3 regions of the Pseudomonas sp. JL27(2026) genome follow, and region 3 is predicted to be linked to each of the others. Evidence: riboswitches for the same ligand, from Rfam matches in the RefSeq annotation. Region 3 holds a riboswitch; each other region holds the start of a gene.
What was found. Region 3 has a riboswitch for cobalamin ahead of AC1Z1G_RS16445 (CbtB domain-containing protein). Riboswitches for the same ligand answer to the same signal wherever they lie in the genome.
Positions count from the first base shown of each region.

Region 1 (7,998 bases), 1.1 Mb from region 3:
TCTTTGTCGGGGTGGACCTGCATCAGAAACGCTCCAGTTCGGGGAAGGGCAGTTGCCCGCCATGGACGTGCAGGGCGCCGAACTCGGCGCAGCGTTGCAGGGTCGGAATGTTCTTGCCAGGGTTGAGCAGGCCCTGAGGATCGAACGCGGCTTTGACGCAATGGAACACCCGTAACTCATCGGCATTGAACTGCGCGCACATCTGGTTGATTTTCTCCCGGCCGACGCCGTGCTCACCGGTGATGCTGCCACCGACCTTGACGCACAGCTCAAGGATTTTTCCGCCCAGGGTTTCGGCGCGCTCCAGTTCACCGGGTTGGTTGGCGTCGAACAGAATCAGCGGGTGCATGTTGCCGTCGCCGGCGTGAAACACGTTGGCCACCCGCAAGCCGTGTTCACGGGCGAGGGTGGCGATACCGTCAAGCACCGCAGGCAGTTCGCGGCGCGGGATGGTGCCGTCCATGCAGTAATAGTCCGGCGCCAGGCGTCCCACGGCGGGGAATGCATTCTTGCGCCCGGCCCAGAATTTCACGCGCTCGGTTTCATCGCGAGCCTGGCGGATTTCGCAGGCGCCAGCCTGTTCCAGCACAGCGCGTACCCGCAGGCAATCGTCATGAACATCGGCTTCCACACCGTCCAGTTCACACAGCAGGATGGCCTCGGCGTCGACCGGGTAACCGGCGTGAATGAAGTCTTCAGCGGCGCGCACGGCCAGGTTGTCCATCATCTCCAGCCCTCCGGGAATGATCCCGGCAGCGATGATTGCGCCCACCGCCCGCCCGGCCTTTTCCACGGAATCGAAACTGGCCAGCAGCACCTTGGCGACCTGAGGTTTGGGCAGCAGCTTCACCGTGACTTCGGTGATGATGCCCAGCAAACCTTCAGAGCCGGTGAACAACGCCAGCAGGTCGAAACCCGCCGCATCAAGCGCTTCGGAACCTAGGGTCAAGCGTTCGCCTTCAATGGTCAGCACTTCCAGCTTCAGCAGGTTGTGCACCGTCAGGCCGTACTTCAGGCAATGCACGCCACCGGCGTTTTCTGCGACATTACCGCCGATGGAACAGGCGATCTGTGACGAGGGGTCGGGCGCGTAATACAGCCCGAACGGCGCGGCGGCCTGGGAAATCGCCAGGTTTCGTACGCCGGGCTGGACCCGCGCGGTGCGGGCGGCCGGGTCGATGTGCAGAATCTGATTGAAGCGCGCCATGACCAGCAGTAGGCCTTTTTCCAGTGGCAGGGCGCCCCCCGACAACCCCGTGCCGGCACCGCGTGCCACCACCGGCACGTGCTGCGCGTGGCAGAGTTTGAGCAGCGCCTGAACCTGTCCGATATGGCGCGGCAACGCCACCAGCATCGGCGTGGTGCGGTAGGCCGACAACCCGTCGCACTCGTAGGGCGCCAGTTCTTCTTCGCGGTGCAGTATCTCCAGGTCGGGGATTTGCTGGTGCAAGGCCTTGAGCAAGGCCTGCTTGTCGACCGGGGGCAGGGCTCCGTCGACGCGCTCGTCATACAGGATGTTCATCGCGCCATGTTCTCCAGGAATTCGCGATACAGTCGCGTTGTTCTGGCGGGGGCTTCAACCATCGGCATGTGCCCGACCCGGTCCCGGATCACCACGCGCAGCAACGTTGGGGCCTGAATCGCGGCGAGTTTTCCACGAGTACGCGTTCAGTGCCGTGGGCCACCAGACATTTATAGTCAAACATTGGCGCCTGGGCCTGCTTTGAGCCGCTGATCGGTGATGGCTATTTGAAGGCGCCCTGATAGACTCCTAGCATTCCCGAATGTATTACCCAGTGTTTCTGGTTCCGCTCAGCGGCAGCAAACAGGAGCTTTGGCCCCTATGCGAAAAACTGGAGGAAAGGGACTTTCACTGGCCAGGAGGCTGTACACCTCGCGAACCCTGGGGCTGGCCCTGGGGTTACTTTGCGTGGCAGCGGCCATACGTCCGCTTGATCGACCGGTGTGGGTTCTGGTGCTCATGCTGTTTAACGGCCTGCTATGGCCGCACGTGGCCTATCAATGGGCGCGTCACTCACCGATGCCTTACCACGCCGAACACCGCAACCTGCTCATCGATTCATTCATGGGCGGCTTCTGGGTGGCGGCGATGCAGTTCAACCCGCTACCCACGGCCACCTCCTTGTCGATGATGGCCATGAATAACGTGGCCATTGGCGGGCTGCGTTTTTTACTGGCCGGCAGCGCGGCGCAGTTGATGGGGATCGGCGCCGGCTTGCTGATTTTCACACCCGCATTCATCCCCCTCACCAGCCCCGAACAGTTGTACGCCTGCCTGCCATTGCTGACGTTGTACCCCTTGGCGCTGGGCTGGATCTGCTACCGCCAGGCCCACACCCTGGGCCTGCACAAGCGCGAACTACTGGCCCTGAGCCGCACTGACAGCCTGACGGGGTTGTTGAATCACGGCGCGTGGAAGGATCAACTGGAGATCGAATTCCAGCGTTGCCAGCGACACCAGCAAGGTGGGGCCATTGCGCTGATCGATATTGATCACTTCAAATCGATAAACGACACCTACGGCCACGTCGCCGGGGACATCGTGCTGCGTCAACTGAGCAGAATCCTCAAGCAAAACCTGCGTGCCGCCGACCTTGCAGGCCGCTACGGCGGTGACGAATTTTGCGTGATCCTCCCGGATTTACCGTTGGACCGCGCCGCCCAGGCCATGGACGCACTGCGTGACCGCTTCGCCACCCTGGGCTACGAACAGAACCCGACGCTCAGGGTCAGCCTGAGCATCGGCCTGGCCGCATTCAACCCGGCACACGGCGAAGCGACCTTGTGGCTCAATGATGCGGACCAGGCGTTGTACGAGGCTAAAACCACCGGGCGCAACCGGGTGATCTGTCGCACCGAGGGCGATCCACGGCGGGCAGTACTCGGTTCGGTGTGAGCCTCTGCGTGCCTTGTCTTTGCCTTCATTGATTGGGTTGGTCAGTTCAAGGCAGTGAGTTTTCTCGCCAGCTCCAGCACCACCTGGCCACTGGTGGGGGTCGGCACCAGATGGGCGAACGGAATGTCGATGATCCGGTTCGCCTTCACTGCCCGCAGTTGCGACAACGCCGGATCATGCTTGAGCAGGTAGCGCTTGCGGCTGGCAGGGGACCACACCGCATCGGCCAGTAGGATCACATCGGGGTCGTGTTTGAGCAGGGTTTCGCTGCTGACCACCAGGCGCGCGACATCGACATCGGCGAAGGTATTGCGTGCTCCAGCGGCCTCCAGCAGGGCGCTCACGAATCCGCGTCTGCCTTCGCTGTCCAGACCGTTCACTTCGCTGTCGAGGTAGAACACCGACAAGGGTTTTTCGGTGCTGCGTAATGCCGCGGCGCGGGCCAGGTCGGCGTCCAGTGCTGCGCTCAGTGTTCGCGCCTGATCCGGCCGTTGCACCAGGGCACCGAGGGTGTGCAGGTCGCGGCGGATATGCCCGAAATAATCCAGCGAATGCCCTTCGCAAGCCGACTCCAGCAAGTAACTGGCGATGCCGTTGTCTGCCAGCACCGGGCGCGAGCTCATGTGTTGGCGAAATGCCGAGGCGAAGCCACCGACCAGCAAGTCGGCGTGCTGGGTGTAAAGCACTTCGGCCGAAGGGTAGAGCCGGGATATCACCGGAATGCCGCGATAGGTGCCGTGTTCGATGGCCTGGCCGTCATCGTCGATATAGGCGACGCCGATCAGCGCCGGGCCGGCACCCAGGGCCAGCAAGGTGTCGGCGCTGTGTTGATTGAGCGCGATGATGCGCAGGGGGAGGTGGTCGAGCGTCCAGGGTTGCCCGCAGTTGTCGTAGGTCTGGGCCATGACCGGCAGCGCACTGCCGAGCAGCAGGCACATCAGCAGGGCGTTACGCATCCGGTTTGCTTCCGCTCGGTGGGTGGATCAGCAAGGTGTCGGCCACATTGCCGCCGAGTAAATGCACGTCCACCAGATGCTCTACGTCGTCAGCATGACACACCCGATACCAGCAGCCATCCGGATGCACGGTCAGCACCGGCCCCAGGTTGCAGGGGAACTGGCACGCGGTGCGGGTCAGCAACACACCGCCGGGCGTTTCGATCAGGTCATGCTTGAGCAGCGCGCGGCGCAAGGTTTTCCATAAAGGCAACGCTCCCCGGCGCACACAACGCGGGCCGGTGCAGAGGAACACCTGGCGGGCGTGATCAGGGATTGTCGACCAGCCCGGATCGCTCGGCACCGCGCTGACGTTGTCGCACGGCAAATGGCGCTCGGTCTGCCCGATACTGGCCCATGCCGCACGGGCATCCAGCCCCCGGCGCCCGAGTGCCGATCCGGTGACCCAGAAGCGCGGCGCTTGCGGGTGTTCCCGGGCGATGCGCCCAAGTTCATCGCGTAGCCAGTCCAGGTAGGCGCCGTCCGAGGTCGGTTCAAGGTCGACCACCAGGCGATTGCCCGCCCCCGGTTGGCGCAGTGCGCGCCACAGGTCTTCGAAACCGTCGAGGGTGTCAATGACCTGTGTGCTGCCTGCGTCAGTGTGCAGCGCTTGAAGATCACGACGGAAGGCTTCGCCCGTGGCCCCGCTGGCCAGCCCGGGGCCGACGAACAGGACGTCTTGATAATCGCTGTGCATGTCGGATTTCCCCCTCAAAACCGGTACGTGTAACGGACTTCGCTGGTGAAGGGCCGTCCGAGGTTTTCTACCTGAGGGCTGCCGGTGGTCATGCTGGTGGCGTAGTCACGGTCGAACAGGTTTTCCACCAGCAGGCTCACGCGATGCTGGTGAGCGTTATCGAGGTAGCGATAGGCATCGGCGTCGACCACCGAGTAATGGCCGTAATCGATGTCCCGCGAGCTGACCACGTTGCGGATGTAGCGAATCGCACCGCCGGCGCCCCACCTCCGGTCGTCCGACTCAAACCCCAGGCGCGAGCGGGCGAAGAAACTCGGGATGTTGCTGAGGGTCACGCCATTACGTGATTCGACAAGGTTGCGGGTCATGTCCGCCGAGAGGTTCCAGCGGTCGTCGAGCTGCCATTTGGCATCGGCCTCGACGCCCCGGACGTTGATCTCGCCTTCACCGTTGGTCCACTGCGCGCCGTCAAGGGTGATCAGGTCGGTGATGTCGCGCCTGAACCCGGTGACGCTCGCGCTGAATTCGCGGTCCAGCAGTGTGCCCTGATAGTCCAGGCCCAGCTCGGCGTTGCGGCTTTTCTCGGGTTTGAGGTTGCGGTTACCCATCTCATCCCCCGGCTCGTTGACGAACAGTTGCTCGGCGTTTGGCAGTTTGTAAGCGGTGCCGAACTGGCCGCGCAGTTGCCAGTGGTCAGTCAGGTCATACAACGAGGTGAGCATGCCCACGGTCGCGCTGTCGCCGCCACTCATGCTTTCGTGACGCACGCCGATGCTCGGGTGCCAGTCGGGCAGGGCGTCGATCACCGGCCGCAGTTGGGTGTACAGGGCGTGGGCCTGGGCTTTGTTGTTGTCGATCACCAGCACATCGTCCTGGCCCTTGAACCATTGGTTGTCCGAGCCGAACACCAGCACATGGCCGCCCGGCAATTGCGCCTTGCCTTCGGCTTGCACGCCCCAGTCGGTGAAACCCCAGTAATCGTTGTCGTTCACCACGCGAGTGCCGCCACCGGGCAGGTTGTTGATGCGGGTGTAGCGGGTGTCCCAATCGTTGACGTGGCCCTTGATGAAGTAGCTCAGTTGTTCGCTCAGGCGCTGTTCGAAGGTCGCGGTGGCGATCTGCTGCACCCGGTCATTGGTGGTCTTTTTGTTGTGGGTGGGGCGGGCGAAATCCAGGTTGGCGTCGGCGTATTGGTAGAACAGTTCCAGCCGCGAATCCTCACCGAAGGCCTGGGTCGCCTTGGCGCCGAGGGTGGTGACTTCGTAGGAGCGCTTTTTGTCGCTGACGGTGCTGCTCATGTCTTTGCTGCGGTACGGCTGATAGCCGTCGGAAACGTTGTGGCTGACGTACGCCAGCAAACCGAGGTCGCCGAAACCGTTGCTGAAAATATTTTCGGCGCGAGCGTCGCCGCTGCGGCCCATGAAACTGTCCAGGCCCAGGTTCACTTCACCGGATGCTTCACGAGTCTGGGCGCTACGGGTGACGATGTTGATCACCCCGGCGACGGCCTGGGTGCCGAACAACAGGCTTTGTCCACCCTTGAGCACTTCGATGCGCTCGATGGCGTTGGCCGGCAGGGTGTCGAGGTAGAGACCGCCGTACAGGCGATTGTTCAGGCGCACACCGTCGAGCAAAATCAAGGTGTCGTCGTTGCGCCCGCCCAGCAGCGAGTACGTGCCGTAGTCGAAGGGGCCATTTTTCGGCGCGACGTACAGGCCGGGGACGGACATCTGCAACACGCGGCTGATGTCGGCGCTGGGGCCGGCGCGTTCGATCTGCTCGCGATTGATGATTTCGACCTTGCTGCCAAAGCGCGCCATGTCGGCGACCGTGGTGGATTCCACCGAGGGTGCGCTGACCCTTTGCTGGTCGAGGGTCAGGGCCGTTTCACCGGCCAGCAGTGCCGGGCTGAACAGGCAGCCGAGCAGGGCGCTACAGGCGCCGAACAGCGCAGGACGAGTGTCCTGAGCGTAAAGGGATTGAATCTGAGTCATTGTTGGTCTTCTCGAAAAAAATCTTCGCAGAAGCACGCAGGAGAAAGTACCGGACACGCGCCAATACCGGCCCATGCCCGCCCACCGCAGGTTTGCCAAACAGAAATTCCAGGCCGGTCTCCGGGCTTGCGAGGCTGGACACGTTCACCTTCCCGGGCCTGGGCCCAGTGGTGTATCGAACGCGTCACTCGCTTACCGTTGCGGGGGCAGCACCGGACTGACCCTTGAGGGGCGCACCGGTTTCCCGTTTCACCTCATGCACGGCGGCATGAGGCACCTGAAACTGGGCGGCATCTGAACACTCGCATGACCGTTCGTCAACTTCGGCAGGCCGATGAGCGGTGCCTGTATTCACTCGCTCCCTTCAAATCAAGGAGCATCCTCACCCAATACTGCGCCGATGTGCGTGCGGTGGCGCGCAAGGAGGGGCTGACGGGCGACCTGTTCGGCGAATGGCAGGCCGTGGTGGGGATGGCCAACGAAACCAACCGCCTGGCCAATGGTTGCCACGTGCCGCCGGATGATGCCTTCACGCTCACTGACTAGGCCGCAGCGGCGTGTTGCTGCTGTTTGAGCAAGGGGACGGCGCGCACTGAATTGCCGGGTTGCAGTTGCAGGCGTTTGGCGGTCAGGCGGTCCACCAGCAGATGCCCGCCGACCAGCCGCGCTTGAGCCACGGTGATTCGGCAGTTCTCCAGGCGCCGGTTGTGGATCAACCACATCGGTGCTTCGTCGTCAGGCATGCCGACGGCCAGCGTCAGCGTCCGGCTGTCACGCACGGTGCGCACGTTCGAAACCTGGGCTTCGATCACCGGGCCACCGTCAAAGATGTCGATGTAGCCCTCATGGGAAAACCCCTCCGCGTTGAGGATCTTCATCGCAGGTTCGGTGTTGCTGTGAGCCTTGCCGATCACGGCCTGCGCCTGTTCGGTGAGCAGGCAGGTGTAGAGCGGCTGGCGTGGCATCAATTCGGCAATGAACGGCTTGTTGCCCAGGCCCGAGAGATGATCGGCCTGGCTGAAATCCATCTTGAAGAAATGCCGGCCCACACTGTCCCAGAACGGCGAGCAGCCATGTTCATCGGCGCGTCCGCGCAGTTCGGCGATGAGTTTTTTGCCGAACAGGTGCGGGAATTCGGCCACGAACAGCAACCGTCCCAGCGACAACAAGCGGCCGTTATGACCCACGCGTTGGTCGGGGCGCAGGAACAGCGAGCAGATCTCCGATTGGCCGGTCATTTCGTTGTTGAGGAACAGCGTCGGAATCTGTCGCTGGATACCCAGGTCGGGCGATGAACTGATGGTCATGCCCAGGCGATAGTTGTACCAGGGCTCACGCAGGCCGACAGCCCCCGTCAGGGCACTGATGCCGATGACTTGCTGATCGTCGTCCTCG
Region 1 covers NZ_CM167794.1:2,449,143-2,457,140, forward strand. Annotated here, with positions in the region: gene glcE (glycolate oxidase subunit GlcE) at 1-23, opposite strand, end outside; gene glcD (glycolate oxidase subunit GlcD) at 23-1,522, opposite strand; gene AC1Z1G_RS11165 (diguanylate cyclase) at 1,844-2,917, shown strand; gene AC1Z1G_RS11170 (ABC transporter substrate-binding protein) at 2,959-3,873, opposite strand; gene AC1Z1G_RS11175 ((2Fe-2S) ferredoxin domain-containing protein) at 3,866-4,609, opposite strand; gene AC1Z1G_RS11180 (TonB-dependent receptor plug domain-containing protein) at 4,624-6,603, opposite strand; cobalamin riboswitch at 6,698-6,899, opposite strand; gene AC1Z1G_RS11185 (hypothetical protein) at 6,910-7,149, shown strand; gene astA (arginine N-succinyltransferase) at 7,146-7,998, opposite strand, start outside.
Region 1: another riboswitch for cobalamin. It lies ahead of AC1Z1G_RS11180 (TonB-dependent receptor plug domain-containing protein); the one in region 3 lies ahead of AC1Z1G_RS16445 (CbtB domain-containing protein).

Region 2 (7,998 bases), 640 kb from region 3:
GCCCTTCGGCGCGGGACGCCAGCCAGAGGTTCTGGATTGCACAGGACAACGACGCCATGTCCATTTCCGGCAAGGTTCGGCGCCCGAAAATGTGCCGCTCACGATCGTCCATCAACGCAGCCACCAGCACTTCGGCACAATCGTTGATGCCTTCGACTTTCAGCTTCATGAATTCATCGGAGCGCTCGCCCAGCGCTTCGGCCGTGCGCACCCGCTCCTCTTCCACCAGTTGCTGGATCTTGCCACGCAAGGGCCGGTCGCTGATGCGGATGAAACGCCATGGCTGCATCAGGCCGACACTCGGCGCCTGATGCGCCGCTTCAAGCAGACGCCGTAGCAGCTCGGGTTCTACCGTGCCGCCGCTGAAATGACGCATGTCGCGACGTTCACCGATGGCGCGGTAGACCGCTACGCGTTCGGCTTCGGAAAATGCGTTGTCGGTCATGGCCTCTTCGCGAGCAAGCCCGCTCCCACAGGGGTTAGGTGATCCATTGTGGGAGCGGGCCTGCTCGCGATGGCGGCCTCGGACTCCGGCAGGAACAGTGCGGCGATCGCTTTGGGATTGGACGGGAAATAAAAGTGTACATAGGAGGCAGTCATCCGCCCGTCACGGTAAACCGCTTCCGCCCCGCGCCCACCGTTGGGGCTCAGGCCACGGGCAATCGGCTCAAGCTCGGTACTGGTCAGCGAATGGTGATAGGTGTGCCCGCGCAGCAAGCCTTCCGGCAGTTCGACCGCTTGCAGCGCCAGGGCGGCAAGCCGTTTTTGCATCACCGCGTCACCGGCCAGCAAACCGACCAACTCGGCACGCGTCCCCTCGACATCGGTCAACGAGTCGAGCAGGTACAACATGCCGCCGCACTCGGCCAACAACGGTTTACCCGCCGCGTGGTGCGCGCGAATCGCCGCCAGCATCGTGGTGTTTTGCGCCAGCGCCACATGGTGCAATTCCGGGTAGCCGCCCGGCAGATACAGGCTGTCGGCATCCGGCAACTTACGGTCATGAATCGGCGAGAAGAACAGCAACTCGGCGCCCATCGCCCGCAGCAGGTCCAGGCTCGCGCCGTAAGTGAAGGCGAACGCTTCGTCGCGGGCCACGGCAATGCGCACGCCTGCCAGCAACGGTTCGGCAACGACCACCTCGGGGGCGGCGAATTCAACGGCGGGGGGCAACGCCACTTCGCAACTGCTGGCCAGCGCCTCGGCCGCCGCGTCGAGACGTGCGTCCAGGTCGTTCAGTTCACTCGCCTGGACCAACCCGAGATGGCGGCTCGGCAGCTCGATCCCGGTTTCCCGGGACAAGGCACCATACCAGCGCAGCCCTTCAGTGAGGCTGCCTTCCAGCAATTGCGCATGACGCAAGGTGCCGACGCGATTAGCCAGCACCCCGGCAAACGGCAGGTCCGGCTGATAACGCGCCAGCCCCAGGGCCAGTGCGCCAAACGTCTGGGCCATGGCGGTGCCGTCGATCACCCCGAGCACCGGCACCCCGAAGTGACGCGCCAGGTCCGCGCTGGACGGTGTGCCGTCGAACAGGCCCATGACACCTTCGATGAGGATCAGGTCGGCCTCGCCCGCTGCTTCCCACAACAGCCGACGACTTTCCTGCTCGCCAACCATCCACATGTCCAACTGATACACCGGCGCACCGCTGGCGCGCTCCAGAATCATCGGGTCGAGAAAGTCCGGGCCGCATTTGAATACACGCACCTTGCGCCCCTGATTGCGGTGCAATCGGGCCAACGCGGCGGTTACGGTAGTCTTGCCCTGACCGGAAGCCGGTGCGGCGATCAGTACCGCCGGACAAAAACGCGGCTCACTCACAATTCAACGCCTTTTTGAGCCTTGATACCGGCCTGGAACGCATGCTTGATCATGCCCATTTCGGTAACCGTATCGGCCTGCTCGATCATCTCGGGCTTGGCGCCGCGCCCGGTGACGACCACGTGCTGCATGGGGGGGCGAGCCTGCAAGTCGCTGAGCACCTGGTCCAGGTCCAGATAACCGTGCTTGAGGGCGATGTTCAGCTCATCGAGCACCACCAGGCCGATGGCCGGATCGCGCAGCAACTCGCGTGACACCGCCCAGGCCGCTTCGGCGGCGGCGATGTCACGCTGGCGATCCTGGGTTTCCCAGGTGAAGCCTTCGCCCATGACGTGAAAACGCACTTGCTCGGGGAAGCGCCGGAAGAACAGTTCTTCACCGGTACTGCTACGGCCCTTGATAAATTGCACCACGCCGCACTGCATGCCGTGGCCCATGGCCCGCGCCAGCATGCCGAAAGCAGAACTGCTTTTGCCTTTACCGTTGCCGGTCAGCACCAGCATCAGGCCACACTCGTTCGGCGAATTGGCAATACGCTCATCGATTACGGCTTTTTTGCGCAGCATGCGCGCCAGATGGCGTTCGTCACGATCAGGGGAATCAGTCATGGGGGAGCTCTCCGTTGAGGCGGGGTAACGGCGGGCGGGCATAGCAATAGACGGCAAGAAGCCTGGCATCGCCCACCGTGATGCCGCTGGATGGATCAGGCCGGTCTCCGGGCTCATGAGCGGCAGTTGCCGACTGCGCGCCTTCCCGTATCAACACTCGACACAGTGGCACAAGGCGCAGCCTTGACTCATTTACCGTTGCGGGGGCAGCGCCGGGATCGTGCAACACACTCACCGGCTTCCCTGTTTCACTCGGTCGACCCATGGGTCACAGAGCACCTGAAACAAGTCGCGAAGGTTAGAGGGTTGGGGGTGGAGCGTCAATTAAAGCCAGACGCCAACACCTGAGGAAAATTGGCCTGAATCAATTTACTGACGCCAATCTTGTGCCACACTCAGAGCAGTGATATCAAATCGCCACAACTCCAAACCACAAGAACAAGGTGAGCAACATGCAAGGCATGATCATCAGCAATCCGAAACTGGAATTCCTGCGCCCGGTGCTGGAACGCTGGTTTGACTGTATCGATCGCTACAACGCGGTGCGCGGCGATAACGAAACCCCTTACTGGTTCGACGAACGCGCCAACCTCGGCTTGCTGTCGGCTGCGGCGTGGATGGCCGAACTGGTCACCCTGGAGCAGGCCCCGACAAAAAAACAGATCGAGGAAGGCGAACGCAATGGCCGCGCCGATCTGTACATCGCCAGCAAAGAGGAACGCGCCTTTCTGCAAGCCACCCAGCGTTGGCCACGGGTCACGAACCTCAACCTGACACAGGCCCTGCAAGACGCCGTCAGCGACGCGAAGAAAATCGGCTACGCCAGCGACTTGAAACTCGGCTGCCTGTTCGTCGCACCGCAAAAAGCCCAACACAGCGCCACCCCGGAAGAACTCCAGGACATGGTCGACGACCTGCAAAAGGAACTGACCTGCGCCGTGGCCTGGTACTTTCCGTATGCCTACCGCAAGTTGCACAGCGATGCCGGCAACTACCACCCCGGGATCGCCATCCTCCTCAAGGAAGCACGCGGCTGACCGGCTGAACCTTCCTGCCGCCAGGGTCATCTATGATGTAGGCACTGCATTCATAGGGAGATCCGCATGCTCAAGCCTCAACATGTCCTCGTCATCGCCATCGCCGCAGGGATTGCTGCCTGCGGTGAGACGTCCAACCTGCAAGTCTCGGACGGCACCGGGCCATCGCCCACACTGCCGGAACCGAACAAAACCCTGATCCCGACGGTGAACATTGCCCCGGCGGTCGGCTGGACCGAAGGCGCCAAACCGATCGCAGCTCCAGGCACACACGTCGCGGCCTTCGCCGAAGGCCTGGATCATCCGCGCTGGCTCTACGTGCTGCCCAACGGCGATGTACTGGTGGCTGAAACCAACTCGCCGCCCAAGTCCGACGACGGCGCCGGTATTCGCGGCTGGATCGCCGGCAAAGTCATGGGGCGCGCCGGTGCCAGCGTACCCAGCGCGAACCGCATCACCCTGCTGCGTGACAGCGACCACGACGGCGTCGCCGAAACCCGCACGGTATTCCTGGAAAACCTCAACTCGCCATTCGGCATGACCCTGGTCGGCAATGACCTGTACGTTGCCGACACCGACCGCTTGTTGCGCTTCCATTATGAAAGCGGCGAAACCGCCATCACCTCGCAACCGGCCAAAGTCGTCGACTTGCCGGGCGGCGCGCTGAACCATCACTGGACCAAAAACGTCATCGCCAGCCCGGACGGTAGCAAGCTCTACGTCACCGTTGGCTCCAACAGCAACGTCGGTGAAAACGGCCTGGATCAGGAAGAAGGTCGCGCCGCCATCTGGGAAGTCGACCGTGCCACCGGCAACCACCGCATCTTCGCCTCAGGCCTGCGCAACCCCAACGGCCTGGCCTGGGAACCGCAGACCGGCAAGCTCTGGACCGCCGTCAACGAGCGCGACGAAATCGGCAGCGACCTGGTGCCGGACTACATCACCTCGGTGAAGGACGGCGGCTTCTATGGCTGGCCTTTCAGCTATTACGGCCAGCACGTCGATGTGCGCGTCACGCCGCCCAACCCGGACCAGGTGGCCAAAGCCATCGCCCCGGATTACGCCGTCGGCCCGCACACCGCATCGCTGGGGCTGACCTTCGCCGAGGGCAGCAAACTGCCGGCGCCGTTCACCCAAGGCGCGTTCATCGGCCAACACGGCTCATGGAACCGCAACCCGCACAGCGGCTATAAAGTGATCTTTGTACCGTTCAATGCCGGCAAACCGACCGGGCAACCGGTGGACGTACTCACAGGCTTCCTCAATAAAGACGAAGAAGCCATGGGCCGGCCGGTGGGCGTGGTGATCGATCAACAAGGAGGCTTGCTGGTGGCGGATGATGTGGGGAATAAGGTGTGGCGGGTTTCGGCCACCAAATAAGTCCTCCAACGCCAACACATAACCAATGTGGGAGCGGGCTTGCTCGCGAAGACGGACTGACAGTCAACATTGATGTTGAATGTTATAACGCTTTCGCGAGCAAGCCCGCTCCCACATTAATCGGGGTTAGCGCCTACCTTTTGCGGCAAAGGGTTAACCCATCTCCGATCGGCAACAGTGACAGATCCACACGCGGGTCATCCTTCAAGGCACGATTGAGCGCCTGGATGGCTCGGGTGTCCTCGCTGTCGGAGTCGACCTCCAGCACTCGCCCGCTCCACAGCGTGTTATCGAACACCGCCAGACCACCCACCCGCAACAAGCGCAGCGCATGCTCCAGATAACCTGGGTAATTGGCTTTGTCGGCATCGATGAAGATCAGATCAAACTGCCCCGGTTGCCCCAGTTGAGCGAGGGTTTCCAGTGCCGGCGCCAGGCGCAGCTCGATACACCCAGACAAACCGGCTTCCTGCCAGTAGCGCAGCGCCGTCGCGTTGTAGTCACCTGGAATATCGCAGCAGATCAACGAGCCGTCATCGGGTAACGCAGCCGCCATGCACAAGGCGCTGTAGCCGGTGAACGTGCCGACTTCCAATAGGCGCTTGGCGTTGGTCAGCTTGACCAGCAACGCGAGGAACTGCCCCTGCTCCGGTGCAATTTGCCAGCGAGCGTTGGGCAGTGTTTGGGTTTCGTCACGCAAACGCCGCTGCAACGGCGTTTCACGCAGGGAAACGTCGAGCAGGTAGTGGTAGAGCGAATCATCGAGATTAAGCGTGCGAGTGGTCATGACAACCTCTGCGAGCTAGGGGTTGTGCGCCAGATGTTCGGGGGTCAGCACCCGTTTGGCGCTCAGATAGGCTTTTTGCCAATAGGCCTTGGACAGGCTGTCCAGCTTCACTGTGCCACCCGTGGCCGGCGCATGCACAAAGCGACCTTCACCGACGTAGATCCCGGCATGGCTGACCTGAGAGCCGCCATTGGTGGCGAAGAAGATCAGGTCGCCGGTTTGCAGGGCTTCTTTACCAACGCTGGGGGCTTGCATGCCGATCATTTCACGGGTCGAGCGCGGCAGGGAGATGCCGGCCGCATCGCGGTAGACGTAGCCGATCAGGCCGCTGCAATCAAAACCCGAATCCGGTGTGTTGCCGCCCCAGCGATAGGGCGTACCCACCAGGCCCAAGGCGCGAAACAGCACGTCTTCAGCAGCAGGCGAAAAGGTTTGAGAGGGAGCGAATACCGGTGCCCGGACCACTTTTGCAGGGGGCGGTGTGCGGCTGGCGCAGGCGCTTAGCAGCGCCACGAAGCAAATGAGTATGAGGCGGGCCGACGTCGACATATGCAGAACAATCCTGATCTGGATGCGGCTTTCTCTGCCGTGAGGCTGAAAACAAAACCGCGTAAGCAAGGCTTACGCGGTTAGTTATTCAACAATATGTCTGGATTCTAGCGGCTGCGCGTCAAACTTCAAGTAAGACTTTAAGATAGCCTTATAAATTGCCTGATTACTTGCGCGCGGTAACCGTTGTCGGTGCCATGGCGAGTGCACGCTTGGCCTCGATGAAGGTCTTGCTCCAGTAGCTGTCGCCCAGGCTATCGACCCGGACACCACCACTGCGGCGGCTGCTGGAGTGGATGAACTGGTCATCACCCAGGTAGATCCCGGCGTGACTGACACGACCGCGACGACCATTGGTAGCGAAGAACAGCAAGTCGCCCGGCTTCAGGTTTTTACGAGAAACCAGCGGGGCATCCACGTTGATCATTTCACGAGTGGAACGCGGCAGGTTCATGCCCGCCTCTTCGCGAAACAGATAACCGATGAAGCCGCTGCAATCGAAACCGGCTTCAGAGGTACCGCCGAAACGGTAACGGGTACCGATCAGGGACATGCCACGTTCGAGGATGCTGTCGGCCAGAACCGGAAGCTGGTAGGACTTGCCATCGACGAAGCCGGAGAGCTCTTTTTCGGTGGCCAGTTCTTCCTGGTAAATAACGGAAGACTGAGCTGTAGCAGAATTTTTAACCTGTTGTTGCTGCTCTTGCTGGGACACTGGAGAGTGCGCAGCGCAACCGAACAACAGGGTGACAAGTGCGAGAGGCACGAGGGGTGCGAAGCGATTTAGCATGGGCACGACCGTGGCTGAAGTTGTAAAGAAGCCGAGACTATGCCCGCTATCAACTTCATTTGCAAATTCAATCGATCTTAATGTGACTTATCGGTTTCTCGTTTACATCTAAGCGCTTAAGCCCAAATTGATTACGCACGCGCCGTGAAAACCTATTCCCGATGCGTGTTTTCTGGCGCCTTTAATATGCCGAAACACGCTACAGGCCACGGTTTACCAGCCCAGGGTTTCTTTGAGAAACGGAATGGTCAGCTTGCGCTGAGCCTGAAGCGAGGCCTGATCGAGACGCTCAAGCAGCTCGAACAACGCACTCATGCTGCGCGTGCCACGGGTCAAAATAAAATGCCCGACTTCGTCGGTCAGGTGCAGTCCACGACGCGAAGCACGCAATTGCAGGGCTCGCAATTTGTCTTCGTCGGACAAGGGACGCATCTGGAAAATCAGCGCCAGGGTCAGGCGTGATTTGAGGTCCGCCAGCTTCACCGGCAGCTCTCGTGGCGAGGTCGATGCGGCAATCAACAGACGCCGGCCGCTGTCACGCAACCGGTTGAACAGGTGGAACAACGCCTCTTCCCAATCCGCTCGCCCGGCCACTGCCTGCAAGTCATCGAGGCAGACGAGTTCGTACTGTTCAAGGTTGTCGAGGATTTCAATACCGCGATCCAGCAACTCGGCCAGCGGCAGGTAAACCGCCGGCTCACCCAACTGCTCGAAACGCAAACAGGCCGCCTGCAACAAGTGCGTACGCCCTACGCCATCCTTGCCCCAGAGGTAAATCAGGCTTTCGGTCCAGCCGGCGTCGGCTTCGCATAGACGCTCGACATAGCCGAGTGCAGCGGCATTGGCGCCTGGGTAGTAGTTGATAAAGGTAGCGTCGTCACGCAGACGCACACCTAGGGGCAGCTGAATCGGTTTCATGCTGACTGAACAGTTCCAAACGAACCGTTAGTGGCCTCTGTGTAAAGTTTGCAAAGTTTATACCCGTGAAGCTGGCCGCACAATGCAACAGACCACAAGCAAAAT
Region 2 covers NZ_CM167794.1:4,226,128-4,234,125, forward strand. Annotated here, with positions in the region: gene bluB (5,6-dimethylbenzimidazole synthase) at 1-445, opposite strand, end outside; gene AC1Z1G_RS19255 (cobyrinic acid a,c-diamide synthase CobB) at 442-1,824, opposite strand; gene cobO (cob(I)yrinic acid a,c-diamide adenosyltransferase) at 1,821-2,432, opposite strand; cobalamin riboswitch at 2,514-2,730, opposite strand; gene AC1Z1G_RS19265 (hypothetical protein) at 2,885-3,469, shown strand; gene AC1Z1G_RS19270 (PQQ-dependent sugar dehydrogenase) at 3,536-4,849, shown strand; gene AC1Z1G_RS19275 (O-methyltransferase) at 4,983-5,636, opposite strand; gene AC1Z1G_RS19280 (C40 family peptidase) at 5,652-6,185, opposite strand; gene AC1Z1G_RS19285 (C40 family peptidase) at 6,352-6,975, opposite strand; gene hda (DnaA regulatory inactivator Hda) at 7,189-7,893, opposite strand.
Region 2: another riboswitch for cobalamin. It lies ahead of cobO (cob(I)yrinic acid a,c-diamide adenosyltransferase); the one in region 3 lies ahead of AC1Z1G_RS16445 (CbtB domain-containing protein).

Region 3 (7,998 bases):
CCCGTTGCAACTCGCGAGCGCGACGCGGATCGAGCAACTGGGCTTCGTAATACTCGTCGGCCAACAGCTCAAGATTGCGCAGCGGGCCATAGGTTTCGGCACGGGTCAGCGGCGGCATCAGGTGGTCGATGATCACTGCTTGAGTGCGACGCTTGGCCTGCGCCCCCTCGCCCGGATCATTGACGATAAACGGATAGATATTTGGCAGCGGCCCCAGCAACGCATCGGGCCAACAGTGTTCGGACAGGCCGACGCCCTTGCCCGGCAGCCATTCGAGGCTGCCGTGTTTGCCGACGTGGATCACCGCGTGGGCACCGTAGGCCTGGCGCAACCAGAAGTAGAACGCCAGATAACCATGAGGCGGCACCAGGTCCGGGTCGTGATACACCGCACTCTGATCGACCTGATAGCCCCGCGCCGGCTGAATGCCGACAAAGGTCAGCCCCAACCGCAGCCCGGCGATCATCATTCGTCCGCCGCGAAACATCGGGTCGTTTTCCGGCGTACCCCAACGCTCCAGCACCGCCGTGCGGTTGGCTTCGGGCAAGGCGTTGAACATCGAAAAGTAGTCGTCCAGCGCCAGGCTTTGCTGGCACGGGCGCAGGTCTATAGTTTCCAGGTCATTGCTGACCCCACCGAGCAATTGATGAATCAACGCGGTGCCGCTTTCCGGCAACTCGGCGGGCAGCGGATACCCTTCGGTGCGCAGGGCGCGCAGGATATTCAACGCAGCGGCCGGTGTGTCGAGGCCCACGCCATTGCCAATCCGCCCGTCGCGAGTCGGGTAGTTGGCGAGGATCAGCGCAATGCGTTTTTCGCCATTGGCCACTCGCGCCAGGTCGACCCAACGCCGCGCCAGTTCGGCCACGAAATCCATGCGCTCGGGTTGCGCTCGATAGCAGACCACATCGCACTCGCTGCGCTCACTGCGCCACGCCAGGTCCTTGAAGCTGATGGGGCGGCTGATGATCCGCCCGTCGAGTTCCGGCAAGGCAATGTGCATCGCCAGATCACGCGGCCCGAGGCCTTGCTCGCTGGCGCGCCAACCGGGCTCGTTGTCCTGGGCGCAGATCGCCTGGATCACCGGGATATTGCGGCGAAACGGCCGTAGGTGCGGCGCTTCGGGGCTGGATTGAGCGAAGCCGGTGGTGTTGAGAATCACCGAGGCGTGCACCTCATCCAGCCAGTCCTCGACCACCGTCAGGCAGCCGGGCTCTTTCAGGCTGGCCAGCGCAATCGGCAACGGGTTAAGCCCCGCGGCTTGCAAACGCTGGCAGAAAACATCGATGAACGCGGTGTTGGCCGCCTGCAAATGGGAGCGGTAAAACAGCACCGCCGCCACCGGTTGCTCAGGTTGCCAGTCGGCTTGCCAGTCACCGAGGACCGCATTGCTTTTGTGCGGGTGGTAAATCGCGGTACGTGGCAAGGTCTGGGGTTCAGACCAGTGATAATCGCGGCCCAACCAACGGTTGGCCAGGCAGCGGTACAAATCCAGCGCGTTGCCCATGCCGCCCTGACGCAAAAAGTGCCAGAGCCGGTCGCGATCCCCGGCCACGACGGTGCTCAGGTCGCTGAGCTCCGGGTCGGGACGATCGTCACCCGGCACCAGAATCAATTGCACGCCGCGCTGCGAGAGTTCCACCAAGCGTTCGACGCCATAACGCCAATAGGCGATCCCGCCATGCAGCGAGATCAGAATCACCTTGGCGTGGCGCAGCACTTCGTCGACGTATAAGTCGACCGAGGCGTGATTCTGCACCTGCATCGGGTTGGCCAGGCGCAGGCTCGGGTAGTCGTCGGGCAACTGCTGCGCGGCTTCGGCGAGCAGCGCCAGGCTGGAGTCGCCGCTGCACAGAATCACCAGTTCGGCGGGGGTTTGGCCTAAGTCGGCAATGTTGTCATCCGAGACGAAACCGCCGGGCTGGGTCCTGAGCAGGTGCATGGGTTAAACGCTGAGCGCGGCGCGCAATTGCGCTTCGAGCAAGGTTGCGTCCAGTTCCTGGCCGATCAGCACCAGGCGCGTGCTGCGTGTTTCGTCTGCGCCCCACTGGCGGTCGAAGTGCTTGTCAAAACGCGTGCCCACGCCCTGGATCAGCAGGCGCATCGGTTTGTTCGGGATGGCGGCGAAGCCCTTGACCCGCAGGATGCCGTGCTGGACCACGAGTTGGGTCAAGGCATCCAGCAGCAGGCTTTCGTCGGCTTGCGGCAGCTCGATGGAGATCGAATCGAAGGCGTCGTGATCGTGGTCATCATGGTCGTCGCCATCGTGGTGATGGTCGTGGTGATGGTCGTGGTGGCTATGACGGCTGTCGATGTGTTCTTCAGAACCGGCGCCGAGACCAATCAACACGTCCAGCGGCAGGCGACCGCTGCTGGCTTCGATGATTTTCACCGCTGGCGGCAGCTCTTCGGCGACTTCCAGGCGCACGCGGGCCAGGTCCGCAGGGCTGATCAGGTCGGCCTTGTTGAGGATCACCAGGTCGGCGCTGGCCAGTTGGTCGGCGAACAGTTCGTGCAGCGGCGACTCGTGGTCCAGGTTCGGGTCGAGTTTGCGCATGGCGTCGACCTGATCCGGGAACGCGGCAAACGTACCGGCAGCCACAGCCGGGCTGTCGACCACGGTGATCACCGCGTCCACGGTGCAGGCGCTGCGGATTTCCGGCCACTGGAAGGCTTGCACCAGGGGTTTTGGCAGGGCCAGGCCGGAGGTTTCGATGAGGATGTGGTCAAGGTCACCGCGACGGGCAACCAGCTCGCGCATCACTGGGAAGAACTCTTCCTGAACGGTGCAGCACAGGCAGCCGTTGGCCAGTTCATACACGCGGCCGTTGGCTTCTTCTTCGGTGCAGCCAATGGAGCACTGCTTGAGGATTTCGCCGTCGATGCCCAGCTCGCCGAACTCGTTGACGATCACCGCGATACGCCGCCCCTGAGCGTTGTCGAGCATGTGCCGCAGCAAAGTGGTTTTGCCCGAACCGAGGAAGCCGGTAACGATGGTGACAGGGAGTTTGGCCAGTGTTTTCATCGGATGCCCTTTGGCAAGGTGGCGGGCATACGGGACGACAACCGGCAGCGCTTGCGCGCGTGGGAAGAGTTCGCCACCGGATCACCCCGCCCGGTTGTAGTGAGAATCTGTGTCGAGGCAGGTCTCCTGGCTGACGGTGTGCCGGTCTTTCGACTGGCGGCTCCTGCACCTTCCCGCGGCTCTGGGTAGAGCCCGCAGTGGCATGGCAGAAACAAAACCGTTCACAGTTGCGGGGGCAGCCGCGGCATTGACCGCGTTCCCTTCTTAGCTTCGGCAGCCGCCGAAGAACCTCGAATGCGCAAGGCTACGCATGGTGTGGGGGCGGGTCAATGTTCACGAACGATCGCAATCCACTGTGGCGAGGGAGCTTGCTCCCGCTGGGTCGCGAAGCGGCCCCCTGCATTCATTCAGGCACATCACATGCACACGATTTGCGACGGCTTCGCCGCCGAGCGGGAGCAAGCTCCCTCGCCACAGGATTTTGTGCAGGCCTCAACTGAGAACGTTTGCCAATTGACGCCTCGCCCCCGCCCATGCTCTCCTACACACTTTGTTACGGGTGCCCTTCACAGGGTGAAACGGGAAACCGGTGAATCGTGTGCTTTACTCAAAGCCACGTCAGTCCGGTGCTGCCCCCGCAACGGTAAGCGAGCGAAGAATCAGATCCACTGTGCCAGCACCTGGCATGGGAAGGCGATTCTTGCAGGTTCGGCCAACGCCAACCCCTCGTGAGCCCGGAGACCGGCCCGCAACATCGAGTGGCTACACAGGCCACGCCATAACAAACCCGCGGTGGGCGGGCGCTGTTTGAACCTCTGCGTGCCTGGCGTGCAGGGGTTTTCATGCGCTCGATTCACCCGCTGACAGTCCAGAGGGAAGCGCCATGTCGATCATCAGCAGTACTCGCCACGCCACCGCCAGCAGCACCGCCACCCTGAGCCAACGTCTGACTGCCGCCATCGGCGCATCGATCCTGGGCGCATGCCTTGTGTATTTCGCCGGCTTCTCGCACATCGAAGCGGTGCACAATGCCGCCCACGATACCCGTCACAGCTCCGCATTCCCGTGCCATTGAGACCTGCCGACATGATCAAGCGTATTGCGCAGACCGCAGGCTTCACCGGGCTGCTGGCCGCCCTTTTGCTGACCCTGCTGCAAAGCTTCTGGGTCGCCCCGTTGATTCTTCAGGCTGAAACCTACGAAAAGGCTCCAGCGGCCGAAGTCCATGAACACGCCGAAGGCGCCATGGCTGGCCACACTCATGACGCTGAAGCCTGGGAGCCAGAAGACGGCTGGCAGCGCGTACTGTCGACCACCGGCGGCAACCTGGTGGTCGCTGTCGGTTTCGCGCTGATGCTGGCGGGCCTCTACACCTTGCGTGCGCCGACTCGCACCTCCCAGGGCCTGCTCTGGGGCCTGGCCGGTTACGCGACGTTCGTCCTCGCCCCAACCCTCGGCCTGCCGCCGGAACTGCCGGGCACTGCCGCTGCGGACCTGGCACAACGGCAAATCTGGTGGATCGGCACTGCCGCCTCGACGGCCGCCGGCATCGCCCTGATCGTTTTCGGCAAAAACTGGCTGCTGAAAATCCTCGGCGTCGCCATTCTGGCCGTACCGCATGTCATTGGCGCACCGCAACCTGAAGTGCATTCGATGCTGGCACCCGAAGCCCTGGAAGCACAGTTCAAAATCGCTTCGCAGCTGACCAACGTTGCGTTCTGGCTGGCCCTTGGCCTGATCAGCGCCTGGTTGTTCCGCCGCAAAAGCGAAGGTCAATACCACGCATGACGGATTCAAGCGCAGCGCCGACCCTGGTGGTCGGCCTGGGCTGCCAGCGCGGCTGCCCCGCCAGCACGCTGCGCGCGCTACTGGATCAGGCGTTGCAGGCTCATCAAATCGAGCTTCAGGCTGTGCGGGCGCTGGCCAGTATTGACCTCAAGCGCGATGAACCCGGCCTGAACGAACTGGCCGCACAACTGGGGTTGGTGCTGACCTGCTTCAGCAGTGCGCAACTGGCGCACTATCAGCCAAGACTCAGCCACCAGTCGGACATCGCGTTCGAGCGCACCGGCTGCTACGGCGTCGCCGAAAGTGCAGCCCTCGCCCTTGCCGAACAACTGGGCCAAGCACCAGCCAAACTGCTGATCCCACGGCAAAAATACGCCCAGGCCACCTTTGCATTGGCGTACGCGTCGTAAAATCCCCGATAATCCCCGCCCTCGATCATGAGCAATCTTCATCTGAAGCCTTGCTTTGACAATTTTTCACAGGAGCCGGCCATGACCGTCTACTTCATCGGCGCAGGTCCCGGCGACCCGGAACTGATTACCGTCAAGGGCCAGCGGCTGATTCGCAGTTGCGAGGTCATCATTTACGCAGGCTCGCTGGTGCCGGCAGCCGTGCTGGAAGGCCACCAGGCCGAACAGGTGGTCAACAGCGCCGAACTGCACTTGGAACAGATCGTCGACCTGATCAAAACCGCCCACGCCAAAGGCCAGGATGTGGCCCGGGTACACTCCGGCGATCCTGGTTTGTATGGGGCGATTGGCGAGCAGATTCGCTACCTGCGCGAGCTGAACATTCCCTTCGAAATCATTCCCGGCGTCACCGCCACGGCCGCGTGTGCAGCGCTGTTAGGTGCGGAACTGACCCTGCCGGACGTGTCGCAAAGCGTGATCCTGACCCGCTACGCCGACAAAACGGCGATGCCACCCGGTGAAGAATTCAGCAGCCTGGCCCGGCATGGCGCGACCATGGCGATTCATTTGGGGGTCAATCACCTGGACAAAATCGTCGCCGAGCTGCTGCCACATTACGGCGCGGATTGCCCGATTGCGGTGGTTCACCGCGCCAGTTGGCCCGATCAGGACTGGGCAGTGGGAACACTGACGGATATCACCGAGAAGGTTAAAGCCAAGGGGTTTCGGCGTACCGCGCTGATTCTGGTGGGTCGGGTGCTGGCCACCGACAACTTCAGCGAGTCGTCGCTGTACCGCGCCGGGCATGCGCATTTGTACAGACCCTGAAGCACATGTGGCGAGGGAGCTTGCTCCCGCTGGACCGCAGAGTGGTCCCAAAACCAGTCGACACATTCATCATGAAAAATGCACCAACCGTCTTGCGACTGCTTCACAGTCGAGCGGGAGCAAGCTTCCTCGCCACAGGAAACCATCACCCACAAAAAACGGCGCTCACGGGGCGCCGCTTTTTATTCGCAATGAACGCCGTGCTTAGTAGTAGGCGTTTTCTTTTTGCGTGTGGTCAGTCACGTCACGTACACCCTTGAGCTCTGGGATACGCTCAAGCAGGGTGCGCTCGATGCCTTCCTTCAAGGTCACGTCTGCCTGGCCGCAGCCCTGGCAACCGCCGCCGAACTTCAACACGGCGATGCCGTCTTCAACCACATCGATCAGGCTGACCTGACCGCCGTGGCTGGCCAGCCCCGGGTTGATTTCGGTTTGCAGGTAGTAATTGATGCGCTCATTCACCGGGCTGTCGGCGTTGACCATCGGTACTTTGGCGTTTGGCGCCTTGATGGTCAGTTGGCCGCCCATGCGATCCGTGGCGTAGTCGACCACGGCATCGTCCAGGAACGCTTCGCTGAAGTGATCTATGTACGCGGTGAAGCTCTTGAGCCCCAGCGCGGTGTCTTCAGGTTTTTCTTCGCCCGGCTTGCAGTAGGCAATGCAGGTTTCGGCGTATTGGGTGCCAGGCTGGGTGATAAAGACGCGAATGCCGATCCCTGGGGTGTTCTGCTTGGACAGCAGATCGGCCAGGTAATCGTGGGCGGCATCGGTAATGGTTATGGCGGTCATGGAAACTCCTCGCAGGCTTGGGCGCAGTTTACGCCAATCAACGCGCCGTACAAAGTCCCAGTATTTTTGTCGGGAAAGAACCGCTCATCTACCCGTGGGAGCAAGCTTGCTCCCACGGCGATGGATTGCATCACAGATTCTCGTAGCGGTTCATGTCCAGCACGCCTTCTTCCACCGGGTCGGTTTCATGCAGGTACTGGCTCAAGTCGTGAAAGTACACCCAGAACTGCGGATGACTGCGGCGAATACCCCAGCGCTCGACGATTTTCTCGAAGCGATTGGCGTCCTTGGCGCGCTCCATCTGTGCCACGAATTGCGGCACTTCGTCGGCGGGAATATTAAAAATGAAGTTCGGGTAACTGCTGAGCACACCCGGATAGATCGTCAACGTGTCCAGCCCCGGCTGATACCGCAGCGCTTCGCCCAGCAGGAACGCCACGTTGCTGTGGGCCCGGTTGCGCAGCAGGCTGTAGACCTCACGCTTGCCGTTGCGGGTTTCGATGCGCAGCATCGTTGCTTCCGGCAACTGGTCGATAACCTTCAACCCCGCCGCCGGCCGTGCCGTCAAACGGCTCAGGGCCTGCTCGGGATGCTGCAACGCCGGGTCGATGTTCGGCCGGGAACAGTAGGCGCCGTCGCAACGATTGATCGGGTCCGGCCGCGCATTCAAATCGCCGTAACGCACCAACAACTGTTGGGCGAAGTCGCGTTTCGGGTCCTTGGCATCGAGTTTCAGCGCAGTCGGTTTGTCGTTGTCGATGCTCTCGTAATCGAGCCACATCTTGAATTTGCCGCTGCTCTGGTACCAGTCGTCAAGGTAGGCATCCCGTGAGTCGGCCGGCATCAGGCGCAGGAAATTTTGCTCGGCACCGTTGCGGATCAGGTCGAAATACAGACGGGTCTGCGCCTGATGGGAAACGTTGCCGAACACATCGAAGTTGACTGCCAGTTGATAGTAGGTGCGCTCCAGCAACGGGTAGTCGAACAGCCACATCGTTTGCGGCACTTCACCGATCAGGCCCTTGCTGACCGAAGCACTGTCGAAATGCCGGAAAATGCTCAGCAAGGCATTGTCGTTGCCCGCCCACAGGCTCGACCAGCTCGGCGCCGGAGCCTCGGCATAGGTGTCGCGGCGCAACGCTTCGTACTCGTTGCGCT
Region 3 covers NZ_CM167794.1:3,586,611-3,594,608, forward strand. Annotated here, with positions in the region: gene cobN (cobaltochelatase subunit CobN) at 1-1,942, opposite strand, end outside; gene cobW (cobalamin biosynthesis protein CobW) at 1,946-3,025, opposite strand; cobalamin riboswitch at 3,125-3,333, opposite strand; cobalamin riboswitch at 3,566-3,789, shown strand; gene AC1Z1G_RS16445 (CbtB domain-containing protein) at 3,909-4,100, shown strand; gene AC1Z1G_RS16450 (CbtA family protein) at 4,112-4,813, shown strand; gene AC1Z1G_RS16455 (cobalamin biosynthesis protein) at 4,810-5,223, shown strand; gene cobM (precorrin-4 C(11)-methyltransferase) at 5,305-6,051, shown strand; gene nfuA (Fe-S biogenesis protein NfuA) at 6,256-6,840, opposite strand; gene AC1Z1G_RS16470 (fatty acid cis/trans isomerase) at 6,971-7,998, opposite strand, start outside.